Regions from separate parts of the Carnobacterium gallinarum DSM 4847 genome, predicted to be linked through region 2. Evidence: a T-box and tRNA genes for the amino acid it is inferred to sense, from the RefSeq annotation. Region 2 holds a T-box; the other holds one or more tRNA genes.
What was found. A T-box is a leader RNA that pairs with one kind of tRNA and senses whether it is charged. The one in region 2 lies ahead of BR43_RS01215 (valine--tRNA ligase), so its partner is inferred to be a tRNA-Val.
Positions count from the first base shown of each region.

Region 1: it has a tRNA-Val gene. The T-box ahead of BR43_RS01215 (valine--tRNA ligase) is inferred to sense a tRNA for this amino acid. The anticodon was not compared.

Region 1 is NZ_JQLU01000003.1:363,712-371,098, reverse strand. It holds rRNA gene BR43_RS02775 (23S ribosomal RNA) at 67-2,987, shown strand; rRNA gene rrf (5S ribosomal RNA) at 3,213-3,328, shown strand; tRNA gene BR43_RS02765 (tRNA-Val) at 3,366-3,441, shown strand; tRNA gene BR43_RS02760 (tRNA-Lys) at 3,443-3,515, shown strand; tRNA gene BR43_RS02755 (tRNA-Leu) at 3,557-3,641, shown strand; tRNA gene BR43_RS02750 (tRNA-Thr) at 3,654-3,729, shown strand; tRNA gene BR43_RS02745 (tRNA-Gly) at 3,762-3,833, shown strand; tRNA gene BR43_RS02740 (tRNA-Leu) at 3,889-3,977, shown strand; tRNA gene BR43_RS02735 (tRNA-Arg) at 3,982-4,055, shown strand; tRNA gene BR43_RS02730 (tRNA-Pro) at 4,094-4,167, shown strand; tRNA gene BR43_RS02725 (tRNA-Ala) at 4,184-4,256, shown strand; tRNA gene BR43_RS02720 (tRNA-Met) at 4,288-4,361, shown strand; tRNA gene BR43_RS02715 (tRNA-Ile) at 4,385-4,458, shown strand; tRNA gene BR43_RS02710 (tRNA-Ser) at 4,516-4,605, shown strand; tRNA gene BR43_RS02705 (tRNA-Met) at 4,649-4,721, shown strand; tRNA gene BR43_RS02700 (tRNA-Asp) at 4,785-4,858, shown strand; tRNA gene BR43_RS02695 (tRNA-Phe) at 4,880-4,952, shown strand; tRNA gene BR43_RS02690 (tRNA-Gly) at 4,961-5,031, shown strand; tRNA gene BR43_RS02685 (tRNA-Ile) at 5,036-5,109, shown strand; tRNA gene BR43_RS02680 (tRNA-Ser) at 5,144-5,231, shown strand; tRNA gene BR43_RS02675 (tRNA-Glu) at 5,247-5,318, shown strand; tRNA gene BR43_RS02670 (tRNA-Ser) at 5,380-5,469, shown strand; tRNA gene BR43_RS02665 (tRNA-Met) at 5,513-5,585, shown strand; tRNA gene BR43_RS02660 (tRNA-Asp) at 5,649-5,722, shown strand; tRNA gene BR43_RS02655 (tRNA-Gly) at 5,754-5,824, shown strand; tRNA gene BR43_RS02650 (tRNA-Ile) at 5,835-5,908, shown strand; tRNA gene BR43_RS02645 (tRNA-Ser) at 5,937-6,024, shown strand; tRNA gene BR43_RS02640 (tRNA-Glu) at 6,048-6,119, shown strand; gene BR43_RS02635 (UbiA prenyltransferase family protein) at 6,525-7,331, opposite strand.
Region 2 is NZ_JQLU01000003.1:60,470-75,419, reverse strand. It holds gene BR43_RS01260 (GAF domain-containing protein) at 1-427, opposite strand, end outside; gene BR43_RS01255 (hypothetical protein) at 452-817, opposite strand; gene BR43_RS01250 (septation ring formation regulator EzrA) at 1,186-2,901, shown strand; gene BR43_RS01245 (cysteine desulfurase family protein) at 3,114-4,253, shown strand; gene thiI (tRNA uracil 4-sulfurtransferase ThiI) at 4,282-5,499, shown strand; gene BR43_RS01235 (amidohydrolase) at 5,601-7,196, shown strand; gene BR43_RS01230 (redox-sensing transcriptional repressor Rex) at 7,369-8,028, shown strand; gene BR43_RS01225 (GNAT family N-acetyltransferase) at 8,120-8,821, shown strand; gene tpx (thiol peroxidase) at 8,910-9,401, shown strand; T-box leader at 9,481-9,710, shown strand; gene BR43_RS01215 (valine--tRNA ligase) at 9,810-12,455, shown strand; gene BR43_RS01210 (bifunctional folylpolyglutamate synthase/dihydrofolate synthase) at 12,603-13,904, shown strand; gene BR43_RS01205 (HAD family hydrolase) at 13,927-14,589, shown strand; gene radC (RadC family protein) at 14,646-14,950, shown strand, end outside.

The DNA.
Region 1 (7,387 bases), 300 kb from region 2:
ACTAACGTACGTAAGAAGTGAATGAAAGAACAAGACGATGAAGACTGAAGCAGTACCAACAAATAAGGTTAAGTTAATAAGGGCGCACGGTGGATGCCTTGGCACTAAGAGCCGATGAAGGACGGGACTAACTCCGATATGCTTTGGGGAGCTGTAAGTAAGCTTTGATCCAAAGATTTCCGAATGGGGGAACCCAGCATTTTTTATAGAATGTTACTGCTAGCTGAATACATAGGCTAGTAGAGGTAGACGCAGAGAACTGAAACATCTAAGTACCTGCAGGAAGAGAAAGAAAATTCGATTCCCTGAGTAGCGGCGAGCGAAACGGGAAGAGCCCAAACCAACAAGCTTGCTTGTTGGGGTTGTAGGACACGACATTAAGAGTCATAAATGAGTTTTGTAGAAGAAATGACCTGGAAAGGTCTGCCGAAGAGGGTAAAAGCCCCGTATTTGAAACAAAGTTCACTCTGTTGTGTATCCTGAGTACGGCGGAACACGAGAAATTCCGTCGGAATCCGCGGGGACCATCCCGCAAGGCTAAATACTCCTTAGTGACCGATAGTGAACCAGTACCGTGAGGGAAAGGTGAAAAGAACCCCGGAAGGGGAGTGAAAGAGTACCTGAAACCGTGTGCTTACAAATAGTTAGAGCCCGTTAATGGGTGATAGCGTGCCTTTTGTAGAATGAACCGGCGAGTTACGATTACATGCGAGGTTAAGTTGAGAAGACGGAGCCGTAGCGAAAGCGAGTCTGAATAGGGCGAATGAGTATGTGGTCGTAGACCCGAAACCAAGTGACCTACCCATGTCCAGGTTGAAGGTGCGGTAATACGCACTGGAGGACCGAACCCACGTATGTTGAAAAATGCGGGGATGAGGTGTGGGTAGCGGAGAAATTCCAATCGAACTTGGAGATAGCTGGTTCTCTCCGAAATAGCTTTAGGGCTAGCCTCGGAATTAAGAATCATGGAGGTAGAGCCACTGTTTGGACTAGGGGCCCTTCTAGGGTTACCGAATTCAGATAAACTCCGAATGCCATTGATTTATATCCGGGAGTCAGACTGCGAGTGATAAGATCCGTAGTCGAAAGGGAAACAGCCCAGACCACCAGCTAAGGTCCCAAAGTTACTATTAAGTGGAAAAGGATGTGGGGTTGCTTAGACAACTAGGATGTTGGCTCAGAAGCAGCCATCATTTAAAGAGTGCGTAATAGCTCACTAGTCGAGTGACCCTGCGCCGAAAATTTACCGGGGCTAAATAGTACACCGAAGCTGTGGATAGAACCATTGGTTCTATGGTAGGAGAGCGTTCTAAGGGCGTCGAAGCTAGACCGTGAGGACTGGTGGAGCGCTTAGAAGTGAGAATGCCGGTATGAGTAGCGAAAGACGGGTGAGAATCCCGTCCACCGTATGACTAAGGTTTCCTGGGGAAGGCTCGTCCTCCCAGGGTTAGTCGGGACCTAAGCCGAGGCCGATAGGCGTAGGCGATGGACAACAGGTTGATATTCCTGTACCAGTTTCTTTTGTTTGAACAATGGAGGGACGCAGTAGGCTAAGAAAAGCGCGCTGATGGATATGCGCGTCTAAGCAACAAGTCTTGACGTGAGTTAAATGCTTGCGACTATAAGGACAAGTTGTGATGGGGAGGGAAATTTAAGTACCGAAGTTTCTGATGTCACACTGCCAAGAAAAGCTTCTAGTTAGAAAGAAATTGCCCGTACCGCAAACCGACACAGGTAGTCGAGGAGAGTATCCTAAGGTGTGCGAGAGAACTCTCGTTAAGGAACTCGGCAAAATGACCCCGTAACTTCGGGAGAAGGGGTGCTGACCAATTGGTCAGCCGCAGTGAATAGGCCCAGGCGACTGTTTATCAAAAACACAGGTCTCTGCAAAATCGTAAGATGACGTATAGGGGCTGACGCCTGCCCGGTGCTGGAAGGTTAAGAGGATGGGTTAGCTTCGGCGAAGCTCAGAATTGAAGCCCCAGTAAACGGCGGCCGTAACTATAACGGTCCTAAGGTAGCGAAATTCCTTGTCGGGTAAGTTCCGACCCGCACGAAAGGCGTAACGATCTGGGCACTGTCTCAACGAGAGACTCGGTGAAATTATAGTACCTGTGAAGATGCAGGTTACCCGCGACAGGACGGAAAGACCCCATGGAGCTTTACTGCAGTTTGATATTGAGTGTTTGTACAGCTTGTACAGGATAGGTAGGAGCCATAGAAATCAGGACGCCAGTTTTGATGGAGGCATTGGTGGGATACTACCCTTGCTGTATGACCACTCTAACCCTCGCCACTGATCGTGGCGGGAGACAGTGTCAGACGGGCAGTTTGACTGGGGCGGTCGCCTCCTAAAGAGTAACGGAGGCGCCCAAAGGTTCCCTCAGAATGGTTGGAAATCATTCGTAGAGTGTAAAGGCAGAAGGGAGCTTGACTGCGAGACCTACAAGTCGAGCAGGGACGAAAGTCGGGCTTAGTGATCCGGTGGTTCCGCATGGAAGGGCCATCGCTCAACGGATAAAAGCTACCCTGGGGATAACAGGCTTATCTCCCCCAAGAGTCCACATCGACGGGGAGGTTTGGCACCTCGATGTCGGCTCATCGCATCCTGGGGCTGTAGTCGGTCCCAAGGGTTGGGCTGTTCGCCCATTAAAGCGGTACGCGAGCTGGGTTCAGAACGTCGTGAGACAGTTCGGTCCCTATCCGTCGCGGGCGCAGGAAATTTGAGAGGAGCTGTCCTTAGTACGAGAGGACCGGGATGGACACACCGCTGGTGTACCAGTTGTTCCGCCAGGAGCATCGCTGGGTAGCTATGTGTGGAAGGGATAAACGCTGAAAGCATCTAAGCGTGAAGCCCCCCTCGAGATGAGATTTCCCATTGCTTCGGCAAGTAAGACCCCTGAGAGATGATCAGGTAGATAGGTTGGAAGTGGAAGTACAGCGATGTATGGAGCGGACCAATACTAATCGGTCGAGGACTTAACCAAGAAAGAAACGGTGAAGAAGGCAACAGAACAACTTACTTTAATACAGTACCAGTTTTGAGAGAACAATTTCTTTCAATTAAATAATGAATCAGCAAAGCATTTTTTCAACAAATTGCAAGTGAATCGAGGATGTAACTGAGCGAGCATCGGAATGTACTAATGTACATGAGGAGCAAAGTGAAAGAAACAGCCGAAGAGTCGCAACGTAAGTTGGCGGAAAAAAAGTGTGGTGGCGATAGCGAGAAGGATACACCTGTTCCCATGCCGAACACAGCAGTTAAGCTTTTCAGCGCCGAGAGTAGTTGGGGGTTTCCCCCTGTGAGGGTAGGACGTTGCCACGCGAGATTGATTCATTTATTTATAAAAACCATTTATTTTGGGGGTTTAGCTCAGCTGGGAGAGCATCTGCCTTACAAGCAGAGGGTCAGCGGTTCGAACCCGTTAACCCCCACCATGAGACATTAGCTCAGTTGGTAGAGCATCTGACTTTTAATCAGAGGGTCGCTGGTTCGAGCCCAGCATGTCTCATAACTATTCATTTTTAAAATGAGCAGTTAACTGCCATATTTGCGGGTGTGGCGGAATTGGCAGACGCACTAGATTTAGGATCTAGCGTCGCAAGACGTGGGGGTTCAAGTCCCTTCACCCGCACCATTAAAATTTTTAGCCGGCTTAGCTCAGTTGGTAGAGCATCTGATTTGTAATCAGAGGGTCGAGGGTTCAACTCCTTTAGCCGGCACCATTTTTTTAAAATAAATTAAACAAAATAACCATGCGAAAGTAGTTCAGTGGTAGAACATCACCTTGCCAAGGTGGGGGTCGCGGGTTCGAACCCCGTCTTTCGCTTACTAGAATATTTCTAGTTTGCCCAGATTTTTAAGAAATCTGATCCACATTCCATGCCGGGGTGGCGGAACTGGCAGACGCACAGGACTTAAAATCCTGCGGTGAGTGATCACCGTGCCGGTTCGATTCCGGCCCTCGGCACCATATAGCACCCATAGCTCAACTGGATAGAGTACTTGACTACGAATCAAGCGGTTAGAGGTTCGACTCCTCTTGGGTGCATAGCTTTAAATTTTCTAATTTAAAGTGATATTTTCAAACGGGAAGTAGCTCAGCTTGGTAGAGCACTTGGTTTGGGACCAAGGGGTCGCAGGTTCGAATCCTGTCTTCCCGATATAAGTTTTAATTACGGGGCCTTAGCTCAGCTGGGAGAGCGCCTGCCTTGCACGCAGGAGGTCAGCGGTTCGATCCCGCTAGGCTCCACTTTGAAATCTTATATATGTATTATTATTTTGGCGGTGTAGCTCAGCTGGCTAGAGCGTCCGGTTCATACCCGGGAGGTCGGGGGTTCGATCCCCTTCGCCGCTATTATATTTTTAAAAGACCTTCTTGGACCTTTAGCTCAGTTGGTTAGAGCAGACGGCTCATAACCGTCCGGTCGTAGGTTCGAGTCCTACAAGGTCCATTAGATAGTTTTTGCTACTTATAGCAACCTTGTAGTAATTAAATATGCTTTTATTTCGGAGGATTACCCAAGTCCGGCTGAAGGGAACGGTCTTGAAAACCGTCAGGCGGGTAAAACCGTGCAAGGGTTCGAATCCCTTATCCTCCTTAGTTTCAAATAAATACCTTCGTAGTGATTAAACTACAATTATCGCGGGGTGGAGCAGTTGGCAGCTCGTCGGGCTCATAACCCGAAGGTCACAGGTTCAAGTCCTGTCCCCGCAATTCTTTAAAATAGATTTCTATTGAGAAGATTAGTAAGAAAGTGACGTAACACAATTAAATATTGGTTTGGTAGTTCAGCTGGTTAGAATGCCTGCCTGTCACGCAGGAGGTCGCGGGTTCGAGTCCCGTCCAGACCGTTTTTCAAAATTTATTTATTTGGCTCAGTAGCTCAGTTGGTAGAGCAATGGATTGAAGCTCCATGTGTCGGCAGTTCGATTCTGTCCTGCGCCATTTATAATGCGGGTGTAGTTTAGTGGTAAAACCACAGCCTTCCAAGCTGTTGTCGCGAGTTCGATTCTCGTCACCCGCTTTATGGGCCTATAGCTCAGCTGGTTAGAGCGCACGCCTGATAAGCGTGAGGTCGATGGTTCGAGTCCATTTAGGCCCATTATAAAAGAAAAAAATAGTATTGTTATTGAGTTGGGGAAGTACTCAAGCGGCTCAAGAGGTGCCCCTGCTAAGGGTATAGGTCGCGTAAGCGGCGCGAGGGTTCGAATCCCTCCTTCTCCGTATCTTTCTTATTAAGGCCCGTTGGTCAAGCGGTTAAGACACCGCCCTTTCACGGCGGTATCACGGGTTCGATTCCCGTACGGGTCATTTAGATAATTTATCTAAAATTTTATCATATAGTATAATTAGTTAAGCTGACTTTTATTTCGGAGGATTACCCAAGTCCGGCTGAAGGGAACGGTCTTGAAAACCGTCAGGCGGGTAAAACCGTGCAAGGGTTCGAATCCCTTATCCTCCTTAGTTTCAAATAAATACCTTCGTAGTGATTAAACTACAATTATCGCGGGGTGGAGCAGTTGGCAGCTCGTCGGGCTCATAACCCGAAGGTCACAGGTTCAAGTCCTGTCCCCGCAATTCTTTAAAATAGATTTCTATTGAGAAGATTAGTAAGAAAGTGACGTAACACAATTAAATATTGGTTTGGTAGTTCAGCTGGTTAGAATGCCTGCCTGTCACGCAGGAGGTCGCGGGTTCGAGTCCCGTCCAGACCGTTTTTCAAAATTTATAATGCAATGAAGAAATGCGGGTGTAGTTTAGTGGTAAAACCACAGCCTTCCAAGCTGTTGTCGCGAGTTCGATTCTCGTCACCCGCTTTTTTTTTATGGGCCTATAGCTCAGCTGGTTAGAGCGCACGCCTGATAAGCGTGAGGTCGATGGTTCGAGTCCATTTAGGCCCATTATAAATGTAGTAAAAACACTGAATTTGGGGAAGTACTCAAGTGGCTCAAGAGGTGCCCCTGCTAAGGGTATAGGTCGCGTAAGCGGTGCGAGGGTTCGAATCCCTCCTTCTCCGTATTCTTTCTATTATTTTATTAAGGCCCGTTGGTCAAGCGGTTAAGACACCGCCCTTTCACGGCGGTATCACGGGTTCGATTCCCGTACGGGTCATTATTTAAAAGACTAATTTTTAGAACTCTTTGTCAATAAAGACTGATGAGTTAGAACAAAGAATAACTATGAATGAAACGTTTTTCGTTTCATCCATAGTTTTTTTGTTCTCTTAAGTTTCATGATTAAAGGGTGGTTAAATTGATCAAATCGAACGGACACATTCTTTGCCTCATTCGGGACATTTAGTTGTTTTCTTTCAGAATCAAAAACAGGTGAACTACATTTTTTTGATTCTGAAAGAAATAGGTTCTAGGTTAGGATCTATCGTTCTTTGCATTTTTGATAGAATTGTTCATAAGTATATCGCCTCCGGGGAGAACGGATTGTTTTATACTAGTTAAAATCAAAAAAGGCTGATGAATCATTTTATGATTCATCAGTCCTTTAAATTATAGAGCCTTTTTATTTCCATAAAATCTGAAGCAGGATACTCATACTTGCTAATAAGATATAGCTAAAATTGAAAAGAGTTAGGGCTTTTAGCTTTGTTGTAGATGTGTAGTTATCTTGATTAGGTTTCATAATTAGCATTAATCGAAGAGCAAATGGAAGACTTAATAATTGCAACCAAAGATACTTAGTTCCACTACTTAAGCTAATAACTGGGATAAACATACTTAGATAGAGTAAAGTCAACATAAGTAGAAAATAAAGTTGATTTCTTTTTCTTTGAGCAGGTTGTTCTAAGATAGGGACACACTGTCTACCAAATGAAATGAAACTTGCCAGGATAATTAAAGGAACACTCCAATAATAAAGAGTTGTAGTTATAAATTGTGTCTGAATGAAAAAAGCAAGATAGGTTAGAATGCCACCTTTGAAAAGACCATTTAAAATAAATCCATAGAGTGTTTTTGAAAGGTCGTAGGGATAGAATTGGAAATGGATAATGAATAGATATCCAAACATTAACAAGCCTACCAAATAGTTTAAATGCAAAGAAAAATAGAATAAAAGTAAAATAACGAGTCCTTCAAAAATAATTAATGGCATTAGTTTTAATTTTTGTTGGGTTTTTATTGTATTATTTAAGATATTTTCAATGAATTGAGTCGATAGTATAAAGACGTAAAACAGTGTAAAATAAATCCAATTAAACTTTGCAAACTGTAATGCAAAGACTGTTCCAAATAAAATAAAAGAAAGTGGGTGAATAAAGATTAAAAATAAAGGATGATAAAGTACATTTTGTTTAATTTTTTGAATCAAAAAAAGACCTCCTGTAGAGTTATTCTTTTTAATAGTACCAAAAAAACAACTGAAAA
Region 2 (14,950 bases):
CTAAATGAAATTGATCGTCTTCATCAAAACGATTTTTAATCGGTGCGTCAATATCTAAAACACCAATTAATTGATTCCCTCTGAGCAATGGGATCACGATTTCTGACTGACTTTGAGCATCACAGGCGATATGTCCAGCGAATTGGTTTACATCGGGGACAATTAGCGATTTCTTAGTTTCAAAAGAAGTACCACACACTCCGCGTCCAACAGGAATACGAATACAAGCAACATTACCTTGGAAAGGTCCTAGAACGAGTTCTCCGCTAGTAGGTTCTAGTAAATAAAAGCCTGCCCAATTGATTTCTTTTAAATTTGTAAATAATAACGCAGCAGCATTACTTAGATTGGCTATTAAATTAGTTTCGTCTCCAATAATGGCATCTAATTGTGCATTAGTTAATTTATACTCACTTGTTTTTGTCATGAAGTATAGCCCCCTAAAATTTAATTATTTTTGTGCGTATTCAATAGTTGGTTGATCTTGTTCTAATTTCACTTGTTTTTTTCCTGTAGCTGTCCAGGCAATTTTTCCATTGGCGATAAATTTCCCGATTTCTCCACCATTATCAACATTGAAACGTACAAATAAAGAATCAACACCAGCTTTTTTTTCTTTTTTTTGTAAGATTTTGAAAATATTTTCAATGTCTTTTTTATCATTACTAAAAACTAAAACACGTAGGAAAGTTTGTGAACCTTCTAAAGTTGATTTACTGGAAACAGTATACGTAGCACGACGGACTTGATCTTTTTGATTCAGTTTATATTGACTATAACCAAATAAACTTAAACTAATTAGCAAGATAAATCCCATTTTTTTATAAAACTTTTTTGAAGTTAATTTATGCAATCTGATGGCTATAATGAATAAAAATAAACAAAATAGCAATCCTAAAATTCCGATAACTTTTAATAATAGTAGCATATTTTTCTCCTTTTTAGTCAAGTTCCAACAATATAATAGAAAAATAACTTGATTTGAATGATTTCTAGTGTTAGTTTTTTCTCACTGTGGTATAATCTACAATAGGTGTTTTTATAAAAAAAAGCAACCCTATTTTGGTATATAAATTCGTTATATTTATATTGTAATAGGATTGAATATAGATAAAAAATAATGTATTAGTCTTGTGTATACATACAAGCTATAATTGATAAGTGATCTTAAGTGGAGGTTTTTAAATGAATTTTATTGTTATTTTAATTGTGATTGTTGTCTGTGCGCTTATTCTGTACGGTGCAAGTTATTTTCTGAAGAAAAGGCATTATGGAAAAATTGATGAATTAGAGAATCGAAAATTAGGTTTAACTGAAGTTCCAGTAATTGATGAGATTAATAAATTAAAAAAATTGCAATTGACGGGTCAAACAGAGAAGTCGTTTAAAGAATGGGAAGGCGTTTGGCGCAATGTGGCTACAGTGCATTTTCCAGATATTGAAAATTATTTATTCGATGCAGAGCAAGCAACGGATAAATTAAAGCTTGGGAAAGCACAAAAAGCAGAAGATGCAGCAACGAATTTAATGGATGAAACGCAAGAAAAAATTCAAAAAATTCAAGCGGCTTTGAGAAAATTAATTAAAAGTGAAGAGGAAAATCGCTTAGAAATTAAAAAAACACAAGAAACGTATCAAGCAATTCGCAAAAAATTATTAACTCAGAGTTTTTCTTTTGGCGGCGCTTTAGAAAGCTTAGAACGTCGATTAACTTACTTAGAGTTAGATTTTACGAAATTTTCTGAGTTAACAACTTCTGGCGATCATATCGAAGCAAGAGAAGTCCTTGAGCGTGTTGCGACGGACACAAATGAATTAAATCGTTTAATTGTGATGATTCCAGGACAATTAAAAACGTTAACGGTTGATATTACAGATCAAATTTTGGAATTAAAAGAAGGTCATCAGCAGCTAGTTGAAGAGGAATTTGTCTTTTTAGATGTTGATATTCTAAAAGAAATTGAACTTGTTGAAACAGAAATGGAAGCTGCAAAAGAATTAACTGAAACGTGTGAAGTTGATGAAGCAGAACAAAAAATTACAACTTTAGAAAGTAAAATTGATGGTCTTTATGATAAAATGCAAGATGAAATTGATGCAAAAGAATTCGTAGAAGAAGAAGAACAAATGTTTACGGACTATCTAAATCATGTCATTACCAATAATCGTAAATTACTAATTGAAATTGATCGAGTTTCCCAAAGTTACACGTTAAATCATGATGAAGTGGAAATTGCTAGAAAAATGGAAGCTGATTTAGATGGACTTAAAGATGAATTTGATGGATTTACAGAAAGTGTTAAAAATCATCAAATAGCCTATTCAGTAGTAGCTGATTTCTTTGAAGAAACTGGTGACAAATTAACTGAACTAGAAGAAACTCAACAAAAAATAAACTCAGATTTATTACATTTACGTAAAGATGAAATGGAAGCTCGTGCTAGATTAGATGAATTTGAATTTGATATGCGAACAATGAAACGCCATGTTGAAAAACAGCATTTACCTGGTTTACCAGCAAGCTATCTTGATTTATTTTTTGCAGCAACCAAACGAATTGAAGAGTTGGCTAAAGAATTAAATAAATTAAAAATCAATATGAAAGAAATCACGCGATTGTGTTTTATGTGTCAAGATGATGTTGCATTAGTAAAAGAGAAAACCAGTGAAATTATTGATAGTGCTCTTTTAACTGAACAAATGATGCAATACGCCAATCGTTATCGTCATTCAAATGAATCAATTGCTGGTGCGATTGATGAAACTTTGCGTTTATTCAATAAGGATTATCAGTATCAAGAAGCGTTAGAAATTATCTCAACAGCTCTTGAGCAAGTTGAGGCGGGTGCATATAAAAAAGTTGAAACGAACTATTACGCAGATAAAAAAAATAGTCACTAACATTAAATTTCCAGCGAATTAAATAAAGTAGTGTTGTATTCAGTAATGACTACTGATGTACAACACTATTTTTTTATACGAATTTGTGTAAATAAATGCTTTTCTATCCGAATGAATCCTTGTGATTATTAGGAAGTCTGCTATAATGAATAGTGGTTTTTAAGATTTTTAATGTATGATTTCAGAAACACTAAAGGAAGTTGTGAAATAAATTGATCTATTTTGATAATAGTGCAACCACGCAGATGGAAAGCACAGTACTGGCTACGTATCTAAAAGTAGCTGAAGAAGTTTATGGAAATCCCTCTAGTTTACATGGTTTAGGTGATACAGCAGAAGGTCTTTTGCAACAATCTAGAAAACAAATTGCTAAATTTTTAGGTGTTCAAGATAATGAAATTTTTTTTACTAGTGGTGGAACGGAAGGCGATAATTGGGCCTTAAAAGGAACTGCACTAGAAAAAAGTAAATATGGAAAGCACTTGATTACGACGACAATTGAGCATCCAGCAATTAAAGAAACAATGGCGCAATTAGCTGGAAATGGTTTTGAAGTAACTTATTTGCCAGTAGATAAGGATGGGATTGTTTCTTTGACAGCTTTAAAAGAAGCGTTAAGACCTGATACTATTTTGGTTTCAATCATGGCTGTTAACAATGAGGTTGGGAGTATTCAACCATTAAAAGAGATTGGAATGCTATTGGAAAAATATCCTAGTATTCATTTTCATGTAGACGCAGTTCAAGCTATTGGTAAAATTCCACTTGACTTGTCAGTAACTTCGCGAATTGATTTAGCAACTTTTTCAGGACATAAATTCCATGGACCAAGAGGAACAGGATTTATGTATATTAAGCATGGTAAAAAGATTGCTCCATTATTAAATGGTGGTGGACAAGAGAAAGGTCGCCGGAGTGGTACGGAAAATGTAGCAGGAATTGCAGCGATGTCACGAGCAGTAAGATTATTACTGACGGATGTAGAAATAAAACAACAACAGCAAAGACAGATTCGTGACTATTTAATGGAAGCTTTAAGTCATTATTCTAAAGTCACAATTTTTTCAACGATGACTGGTGCTCCGCATATTCTTTGTTTTGCTTTACGAGGAATTCGTGGCGAGGTTTTGGTTCATGGGATGGAAAAAGAGGGGATTTATTTATCAACAACAAGTGCTTGCTCTAGTCGTAGTGGCGTTAGTTCTAGTACTTTGGCAGCAATGCATGTTCCTGATTCAATTGCAACAAGCGCTGTTCGTATCAGCTTAACCGATACAAACACATTGGCAGAAGCAGAAGTATTCTTAGGAGCATTTGCTAAATTATATACCCAATTTAGAGATATTCATTAAAGGATTTTAAGAGAAGAGGCGAAAATAGATGCATTATACAGAAATAATGGTTCGTTATGGCGAGCTTTCAACAAAAGGGAAAAACAAACGCACATTTATTAGCCGTTTAACGCAAAATGTCAAACGTGCACTTCATGATTTTCCAGATGTAAAAATTCATGGGGAACGAGATCATATGTATTTAGAATTAAATGGAGCAGATAGTGAACTAGTAGCACAACGTTTAGAACCTATTTTTGGTATTCAAAACTATTCACCAGTTGTACGTTTGCCTCGTGATATGGAAGCTGTAAAGAAAACAGCAATTGAAATGGTTCAATCTGTTTTCAAAGAAGGGCAAACCTTTAAAATTACAACAAAACGTGCGGACCATCGTTTTGAGCTAGATACGAATGACATCAATCAGTTGTTAGGAGCAGAAGTTCTACGGAATGTTCCGGGAATTAAAGTTCAAGTTAAAAAGCCAGATATTGAAGTGAAGGTTGAAGTACGTTTAGAAGGGATTTTTCTTTCTTGTCAACGGATTCCTGGAGCTGGTGGCTTGCCAGTTGGATCGGGTGGTCGAGCGATGTTAATGTTGTCAGGTGGAATCGACTCACCAGTAGCAGGATATTTAGCGATGAAGCGTGGAGTTGAAGTGCAGGCTGTACATTTCCATAGTCCACCCTATACAAGCCCAAGAGCCTTACAAAAGGCAAAAGATTTAACAGCTAAATTAACTGCATATGTTGGAAGTATTCAATTTATTGAAGTTCCTTTTACAGAGATTCAAGAAGAAATTAAACGTGTAGTACCAGAAGGGTATTTAATGACGGTAACCCGCCGAATGATGATGCGTTTAACAGATGAAATTCGACGCCAAAACAATGGCTTAGCTATTGTAAACGGAGAATCATTAGGTCAAGTGGCATCACAAACTTTGCAAAGTATGGTGGCAATTAACGAAGTGACGGCTACGCCGATTATTCGTCCAGTTGTTTCAATGGACAAGAATGAAATCATTGAAATTGCTAAAAAAATTGATACATTAGAGCTATCTATTCAACCTTTTGAGGATTGCTGTACAATTTTTGCGCCACCTGCACCAAAAACTAAGCCCAAACTTGAAAAAGCTCAATCATTTGAAGCACGTCTAGATGTAGAAGGATTGATTGCTCGAGCAATGGAGAACTTAGTGATCTCTGAAATTAAGACTGGTGATACTTCAGATCAACAACAAGAAAGTACATTTGCAGATCTTTTATAAAAATTTAGTTGAATCTAAAATAAAGAACATCTCAAGTCTTATCCAAGATTTTGAGATGTTTTTTCCGATGGTTGAGGAATGAATTGAAAGGAGAATGAAGGATGAAATTATGGCAAAATGGTCTTTTTTATACAATGATAGGGGAAGATGAAACAGTTGAAGCAGTAGTAACGAATGCGGGTGAAATCAGTCGAACGGGAACCGTGAAGGAATTGAAAGCTTATTACGGAGATCAACTAACAGAAACAATAGATTTAGATGGTGGAACTGTTTTTCCAGGGTTTGTTGATAGCCATTTACATTTATTATGGTATGGTCAAAGTTTGGCTCGGTTGAACTTAAAAGAATGTGAAACGAAACAATTAGCTTTACAGATGATAACAGAACGGGTAATGGAGTTGGGAACAGACGAATGGCTTTTTGTGGAAGGGTATAATGAGAATAAATGGATAGATGATGCCACAGCATTTACTCAAGCAGATTTAACCAGATTATCTAAAACGAATCCAATTTTAGTTCGTCGAATTGATTATCATAATGTTGTAATTAATCAAGCGTTTACTGAAAAAATTGGAATTCAAAAAAATCAACTATTTGATGGAGGCGGTGAAATCGTCTTAGATGCTTCTGGTAATTTTACTGGTGTTTTAAAGGATGAGGCGACGAATTTAGCAATTAATGCTTTTCCAGAATCCACTTCAGAAGAAATGGAAGAGTATTTAACTTTAGCAATTCAAGATTTATGGAGCAAAGGTATCACAGGTGGTCATTCAGAGGATCTACATTATTTTAATGGATTTTTTGGTACTTTTGCTACATTTAAAGAAAGCTTAGGCGAACATTTATTACCCTTTAGAGCTCATCTATTAATTCATAATGCGGAACTAAAAAGCTTTGTACAATCAGGGGAGCAATTTTTAGATAGCGATCCCTTTGTAGAATTAGGTGCAATGAAGATTTTTTATGATGGTACGGTAGGTTCAAGAACGGCTTTGATGGAGGCTGGCTATGACTCGGATTCGACGAATCATGGATTGCAAATTCAAACAGATGAACAATTTACAAGGATGGTTCGAGAAGCTCGTCAGGCTGGATTACCTGTTGCCATTCATATTTTAGGTGATTTAGCCTTTGAGAAGGTGATTACGACCTTAAGGCAGTATCCACCAGCTGATGGGCAGATGGATCGTATGATTCATACTCCTTGGTTGCGACCGAATTTATTAGACTTAGCTAAAGGGTTGCCATTATTATTTGATGTTCAGCCGCAATTTATGAGTAGTGATTTGCCGTGGGCGTTAGATGTATTGGGACCAAATCACCCACCATTAGCATTTGCTTGGAAAAGTATTCAGCAAGCAGGATTTCCTTTAGCGGGAGGAAGTGATGCACCTGTTGAGATTCCTAATCCATTTTTAGGGATTCATGCAGCAGTGACAAGGACCGTCAGTTCTGATTTAAATGGTCACCGTTATTTTCCAGCAGAAGCTTTGTCTGTCTATGAGGCAATCAGTTTATATACAATTGGAAGTGCGATTGCTGATTATCATTCAGATACTCGTGGAAAGATTCAAGCTGGTTATGTAGCTGATTTTACAGTAGTGAAAGAAAATCCATTTATGATTCCAATTCAAAAATTAAATGAAGTCAAAGTGATTCAAACAGTGGTTTCAGAAAAGGTCGTTTATAAGGGTTAGTTTAATAGTGGCTTTCTAGTAGATCACTTGGCTAGGAAGCTTTTTTCGTTTTGTTTTTTTAAGAATTTGATAATTTTATAAAAATAATGTGAAAAACGTCACAAATTTATTGAAATCCGATATTTTCAATGGTAATATGGTTTTATAAGTGTTAGTAGGAAGGTGATGTTGTATGGAGAAGACAGAAAAAAATAAACAAGTACCGAAGGCGACAGCAAAACGATTGCCACTTTACTATCGTTATTTAAAATCTTTAGAGGAATCTGGTGTGAATCGGATTAAATCAAAGGAATTTAGTATATTAACACAAGTTCCTTCAACAACAATTCGTCGCGATTTTTCTCATTTTGGAGAGTTAGGTCGTAGTGGTTATGGATATGAAGTTTGTCATGTCTTGGATGTATTTGATCAAATATTAAATGTGAATAAAGTAACGAAGGTTGCCTTGGTGGGTGTTGGAAATCTTGGTAGAGCCTTAATGTCTAATAATTTTCGCCGAGATGATAATTTAAGAATTACGTGTGGTTTTGAAAGCAATCCTGAATTGTGTCATCAAGAGATTGCTGGAATTCCTGTTTATCCAATTGAGGAGATGCAAGAAATTATTGCAGCAGAAGAAATTACAACAGCAATTTCAACGGTTCCTAGTCAGCATTCTCAAGAAGCTGTAGACGAATTAGTAGCGGCGGGTGTTACAGCTGTTTTAAACTTTGCACCAGGTCGTGTAAAAGTTCCTAATACGATTGATATTCGTTATATTGATTTAACAACGGAATTATTAACTTTAATTTATTTTAATGAAACATTGCGCAAACAAATTCAACCAAATTAAATACAAAAGCGGATTTTATGACTAAATAAAAGTTGATAAAATTCGTTTTTTACTTTAAATTAAAGAGAATTCGAGAATAGGAGGGATAATGTTGGAAAATAAGGGGATAGAACAACCTATTGGATTTCCTATTTTAGATTGGCATTCTCGTGAGTTGCCAACGATTCAACGGTTAGTTGGGGAATACTGTTATTTGGAAAAAATTCAATCAGAAAAATATTTGGAAGATTTATATGAAGTATACGGTCCTGCTTCAAGAAGTGAAAACTGGACTTATTTGCCATTATTGCCTTTTGAAAATAGAGTAGACTTTGCAGAATATTACGCTACATTGATAGCATCCGAGGACCCATATCATTTTGCAATTGTTGATAAAATAACTGGAAAAGCAGTTGGAACAATGGCCTTAATGCGGATTGATACTACAAACGGAAGTGTTGAAGTGGGCTTTGTGATTTATTCAGATGTATTAAAGAGGACTAGAATTGCTACTGAAGCTCAATATTTATTGGCGGATTATGCTTTTGAAAAGTTAGGTTATCGAAGATATGAATGGAAATGTGATGGATTGAATCAGCCGTCAGAAAACGCTGCATTACGTTTAGGTTTTAAATACGAAGGATTATTTAGACAAGCTGTTGTGTATAAAAATCGGAATCGTGATACAAAATGGTTTTCAATCATTGATCAAGAATGGCCAATAGTCAAAGCGGCTTTGGTCCAGTGGCTAGCAACTGAAAACTTTGATGAAACTGGAAATCAATTGAAAAAGTTAACAGATTTTAGGAAATAAAAAAGTTGGTTAGGCAGAATAATTGCTTCTCAGATAGTACAACAAGTATAATTAAATTAAAATTAGAGACAAAAGGGGAGCGAATTAAATGGAAATTACAAAAAGAGGGGCAGCAATTAAACTTGAAGGAGAGCAACCAAAAGTTGGACAAGCTGCACCTGATTTTACACTAAAAAATTTAAAAGATGAAACGGTTCATTTATCGGATTATTTAGGGAAGGTTATTTTAATTAGTGTAATTCCAAATATTGATACGTCGGTTTGTGCATTGCAAACAAAACATTTTAATCAAGTTGCAGGTGAGTTAGTTGGTGCGCAATTAATGACGATTTCTAACAATACTAAAGCTGAACAAGCGGATTGGTGTGCTGGAAATGGTGTAGATATGGAAATGTTACATGATACAGAGTTAACTTTTGCTAAAGCCTATGGTTTATACATGCCAGAATTAGAGCTGTTAGCACGTTCTGTCTTTGTTATCGATCAAAATGGAGAATTAATCTATGAAGAGATTGTTTCTGAAATGACTCATGAACCAAACTACGAAGCTGCCTTAACAGCCGCTAAAGAAGTTATTTAATCTCTTATTTTTTAGTGTAGTTGATTTTCCTTTTGAAATGTTATTGAGTTTTTTTAGGGATAATGCTAGAATAGGACTATCAAAAGCAATGAACAAGAGGAGTAGTTTTAAACTAATTCAAAGAGAAAAGAACAGTTGGTGGGAGTTCTTAATTAGGCTGGAATGAAGGTAGCTTGGGAGCTGATAGAGTGAAGCAGAGTAGTTCTATCCGGAGGTTGCGTTCCGTTAATAGCGTTTAGAGTGGTATATCATTCATAAGGTGATATGCAAAATAGGTGGTACCGCGAATTCAAAGCATTCGTCCTAATTAATTTTAGGATGGATGCTTTTTTTGTTTCCATAGTAATCCTAAAAAACTCTGCTTTGACTGTAATTAAACAAATGAAATAAGAAAGAGGGCGGTAAAAAATGACAGATGAATTGAAAATGCCAACAAAGTATCAACCTCAAGAGGTTGAAGCGGGCCGTTATGAAGAATGGCTAGCCAAAGATTTATTTAAACCAAGTGGAGATCATACGAAAGAACCTTATTCAATGGTATTACCTCCACCTAATGTTACAGGTAAGCTGCATTTAGGTCATGCTTGGGATACGACCTTACAAGATATTATTATTCGTCAAAAAAGAATGCAAGGATACGATACATTATGGTTGCCAGGAATGGATCATGCAGGAATTGCAACACAAGCAAAAGTAGAAGAGAAACTAGCGCAAGAAGGGATTTCCCGTTATGATTTAGGACGTGAGAAATTTATTGAAACCGTTTGGGATTGGAAAGAAGAATATGCTTCATTTATTCGTGAACAATGGTCAAAAATTGGTATTTCACTGGATTATAGTCGGGAACGTTTTACGTTAGATGACGGCCTATCAGAAGCGGTTCGTAAAGTTTTTGTCACCCTCTTTGAAAAAGAGTTAATCTATCGTGGAGAATATATTATTAATTGGGATCCAAAGGCGAAGACAGCTTTATCTGATATTGAAGTTATCCATAAAGATGTTGAAGGTGCTTTTTATCATATGAGCTATTCACTAGCTGATGGTAGTGGTGTAGTCGAGATTGCCACAACTCGTCCGGAAACAATGCTTGGAGATACAGCAATTGCTGTTCATCCAGAAGATGAACGTTACAAAGAGTTAATTGGGAAAATGGTTATCTTGCCAATTGTGAACAAAGAAATTCCGATTATTGCCGATGAGTATGTTGAAATGGAATTTGGTACGGGTGTTGTTAAAATCACTCCAGCCCATGATCCTAATGATTTTGAAGTTGGGAATCGTCATGATTTACCAAGGATCAATGTAATGAATGAAGACGGTACGATGAATGAATTAGCTGGAAAATACGATGGTATGGATCGCTTTAAAGCTCGTAAAGCAATTGTAAAAGAGTTAGAAGAGTTAGGTCACTTAATCAAAATTGAAAAAATGGTTCATAGTGTTGGTCACTCTGAAAGAACGGGCGTTGTTGTTGAGCCGCGTTTGTCAACTCAATGGTTTGTTAAAATGGCTCCTCTTTCAAAAGAGGCAATGGATAGTCAAGCGACAGAACAAGCTGTTAATTTTGTTCCAGAGCGTTTTGAAAATACCTATATGCGTTGGATGGAAAATGTTCACGATTGGGTAATTTCGCGTCAATTGTGGTGGGGACATCGTATTCCAGCTTGGTATCATAAAGAAACTGGTGAATTGTATGTTGGCATGGAAGCTCCAGCAGATGCTGAAAATTGGATTCAAGACCCAGATGTTTTAGATACTTGGTTTAGTTCAGCTTTGTGGCCATTTTCAACAATGGGTTGGCCTGATACTGAAGCTCCAGACTTTAAACGCTACTTCCCAACAAATACGCTGGTGACAGGTTATGATATTATTTTCTTCTGGGTAAGTCGTATGATTTTTGATAGTCTAGAGTTTACTGGGAAACGTCCTTTCCAAAATGTATTAATTCATGGCTTAATTCGTGCAGAAGATGGACGTAAAATGAGTAAATCTCTTGGTAATGGAATTGATCCAATGGATGTTATTGATAAATATGGTTCAGATGCTTTACGTTGGTTCCTATCAACAGGTTCTTCGCCTGGTCAAGATATGCGTTTCAGTTATGATAAAATGGATGCTGCTTGGAATTTCATTAACAAGATCTGGAATGCAAGTCGTTTTGCTATTATGAATATGAATGGTTTAACTGTTGATGAAATCGATTTTAGTGGTGAAAAAACGATTGCCGATCGATGGATTTTAACTCGTTTAAATGAGACTATTGAAAAAGTAACAGAGTTATTTGAAAAATTTGAATTTGGTGAAGCGGGTCGTTATTTATATAACTTTATCTGGGATGATTTCTGTGACTGGTATATTGAAATGAGTAAAGGTGTATTGAATGGTGAAGATGAAGCAGCTAAGCAAACAACACGAAGTATTTTAGCACATGTTTTAGATCAAACTTTACGTTTATTGCATCCAATCATGCCGTTTGTAACAGAGAAAATCTGGGAAAGTGTACCGCATCATGGCGATTCTTTAGTTGTAGCAGATTATCCAGTTGTTCGTCCAGAATTAAGTGACGAGACAGCAGCTAAAGGAATGGAAGTCTTAATGGAATTAATTCGTTCGGTTCGTAATATTCGTTTGGAAGTGAATACGCCTCTTTCCAAAAAGATTGAATTATTGATTAAAACCAATGATCCTAAAATCGAAAGCTTCTTAAAAGAAAATGAAAATTATATTGAACGCTTTTGTAATCCGGAAAGTTTAGTGATTAGTAGTAGTATTGTTGCGCCCGAAACAGCAATGAGTGCTGTGATTACTGGAGCTGAGATTTACTTGCCATTAGCTGGTCTAATCAATATTGGAGAAGAGATTGTTCGTCTTGAAAAAGAGCAAGCGAAGTGGGAAAGTGAAGTCAAACGTGTACAAGGTAAGTTATCTAATGAGCGCTTTGTTGGCAGTGCACCTGAAGCTGTTGTTCAAGCGGAACGAGATAAAGAAAAAGATTACCTTGAAAAACGTGATGCTGTTGCAGAACGTATTGCAACATTAAAAACGCAACAATAGAAAATTTAACTAGAAGATGACCTGAACAAAGGGGCATTTTCTAGTTTTTTCATCTTTTTAGACTAGTCAGAACTTTTTCAGACAGGTATAATGAAAGAGCTTAGAAAAATGATTAGTTGCTACAAAGCAGAATTGGTGGGATGAAACTTGTTTAACACATATGAAGAAGCTTTAGAATGGATTCATGGTCGATTAGTTCTAGGGATGAAACCGGGTTTAAAAAGAATGGAATGGATGATGGCAAAATTAGGTCATCCTGAAAGACGTTTTAAATCGATTCATGTAGCAGGAACAAATGGAAAAGGTTCAACAGTCACTTATTTGCGTAGTGTATTAGAAGAAGCGGGACAAGTGGTTGGAACATTTACATCCCCATATATCACCGTTTTTAATGAACGAATTAGTGTTAATGGTGAACCGATTTCCAATGAGGAGATTCTAAGGCTTGCAAATCTAGTATATCCACTTGTGATAGAGTTGGAATCGACTCCATTAGGTGGTCCAAGTGAATTTGAAATTGTAAATACAATGATGTTTCTCTATTTTGGAGAAGGTCATGCAGATATCGTAATTGTTGAAGTTGGTTTAGGTGGCTTAGTTGATTCTACTAATGTGGTTACACCAGTAGTTTCAGTAATTACAACAATCGGATTGGATCATATGCATATTTTAGGGCATACTCTTCCTGAAATTGCCGCTCAAAAAGCTGGAATTATTAAACCAGGAGTACCTGTGGTCACTGGAAAAATTGGAAAAGAAGCATTGACCGTGATTCAAGAAATTGCGGAAGAAAATGATAGTTCTTTGATTCAATTAAATCAAGATTATTTTATTTCAAAATGGAAAACTCTGCCTACTTGGGGGGAGCAATTCACTTTTGAAGATGATTTTATTTGTTTAAGGCAAGCGACTATTAGTATGTTAGGTGAACATCAAGTTGAAAATGCTGCATTGGCATTGGAAGCTTTAAGAGTGTATAGCCATGAAACAGGATTAGCTATTAGTCATGAAGCTATGTTACGAGGTTTGAAGAAAGCTTTTTGGCCAGGTAGAATGGAGAAAATTAATGATGAGCCTTTAATTATTATGGATGGGGCACATAATGAACCCGCTATGAGGCGATTAGTAGATACGTTAAAACAGGATTTTAACCAACAAGAAATTTATTTGATTTTTGCATCCTTAGAAGACAAAGCTGTGGTAGAAATGTTGAAATTATTGGAAGAATTGCCAAATTGTCATTTAATTGTAACGAGTTTTGATTATCCAAGAGCCGCATCAGCTCAAAGTATAGCAAGTCATTTATCAGGTGATTATCAAATCCAAGAAAAATGGCAACATGCATTGGTGGAGACATTAAATGAAATGGATAATAGCGGTGTTTTGGTCATTACAGGGTCATTGTACTTTATTTCTGAAGTACGTCATTATTTTTTAGATGAAGAGTGAAAAATAGAGAGGGGTTCTTTTTTTGAGTGAAGTAAAAGCAGTTATATTTGATATGGATGGATTGATTTTTGATACGGAGACCTTATATTACCGTTCTAGTCAAGAAGTAGCGGATCGTTTAGGTTTAGCTTTTGATTATGAATATTATACACGTTTTATTGGAGTCTCTGATGAAGAGTTGCATGAAAATCTTTACCGGGATTTTAAAGATGACGACAAAGTTGCTCGGTTGATTTCTGAAAGTCGAACTCGTTTAGACGAGATGGTTGCTGAAGATGGTTTGATTATCAAAGAAGGTTTTCTTGAATTATTAGACTTCTTAGAAGAAAATCAAATAAAAAAAGTTGTAGCATCAAGTAATGTCGAAGAATTGGTTCGCTATTTTCTAGAAAGAGAGAATTTGCATCATCGATTTGATTATTTTGTATCAGGTGATGATGTAAAACGAGCAAAACCTGATCCAGAGATTTTTGAGAAAGCTTGGTCGGATTTAGGCGTAGCTAAAAATGAAACATTAATTTTAGAAGATTCAATTAATGGAATTCGTGCTGCACATGATGCTGGGATTGAGGTTATCATGATTCCTGATTTAATTCCACCAACATCAGAGGCAGAATTAAAAACAGTTGCCATTTATGAAGATTTGTCACATGTTAAAAAATATATTGATACAAAAAATAATTAAAAAAGTAAACTTAACCTCTTTTTACGGATAGTATGAGTAAAGGGAGGTTTTTTTCTATGGGAGAGCAGAGTTTAATGGTAGGAGTTCCCACTTTTAGTAGGCCACGAGAACGCTTAGAAGAATATGGTGAAAAAGCATTGGGAAACCATGAGCTGTTGGCAATTATTTTGAGGACAGGATCAAAAGAAAAGAATGTTGTCACTTTAGCAATGGAAGTCTTAAATCAATTTGATGATTTGCATCAATTGAAATTTTCCTCGTTAGAAGAATTACAAGGTATAAAAGGGATTGGTTATGCTAAAGCAATTGAAATTCGAGCAGCGATTGAATTTGGATTAAGAGTTGCTAGTGCAACACAATT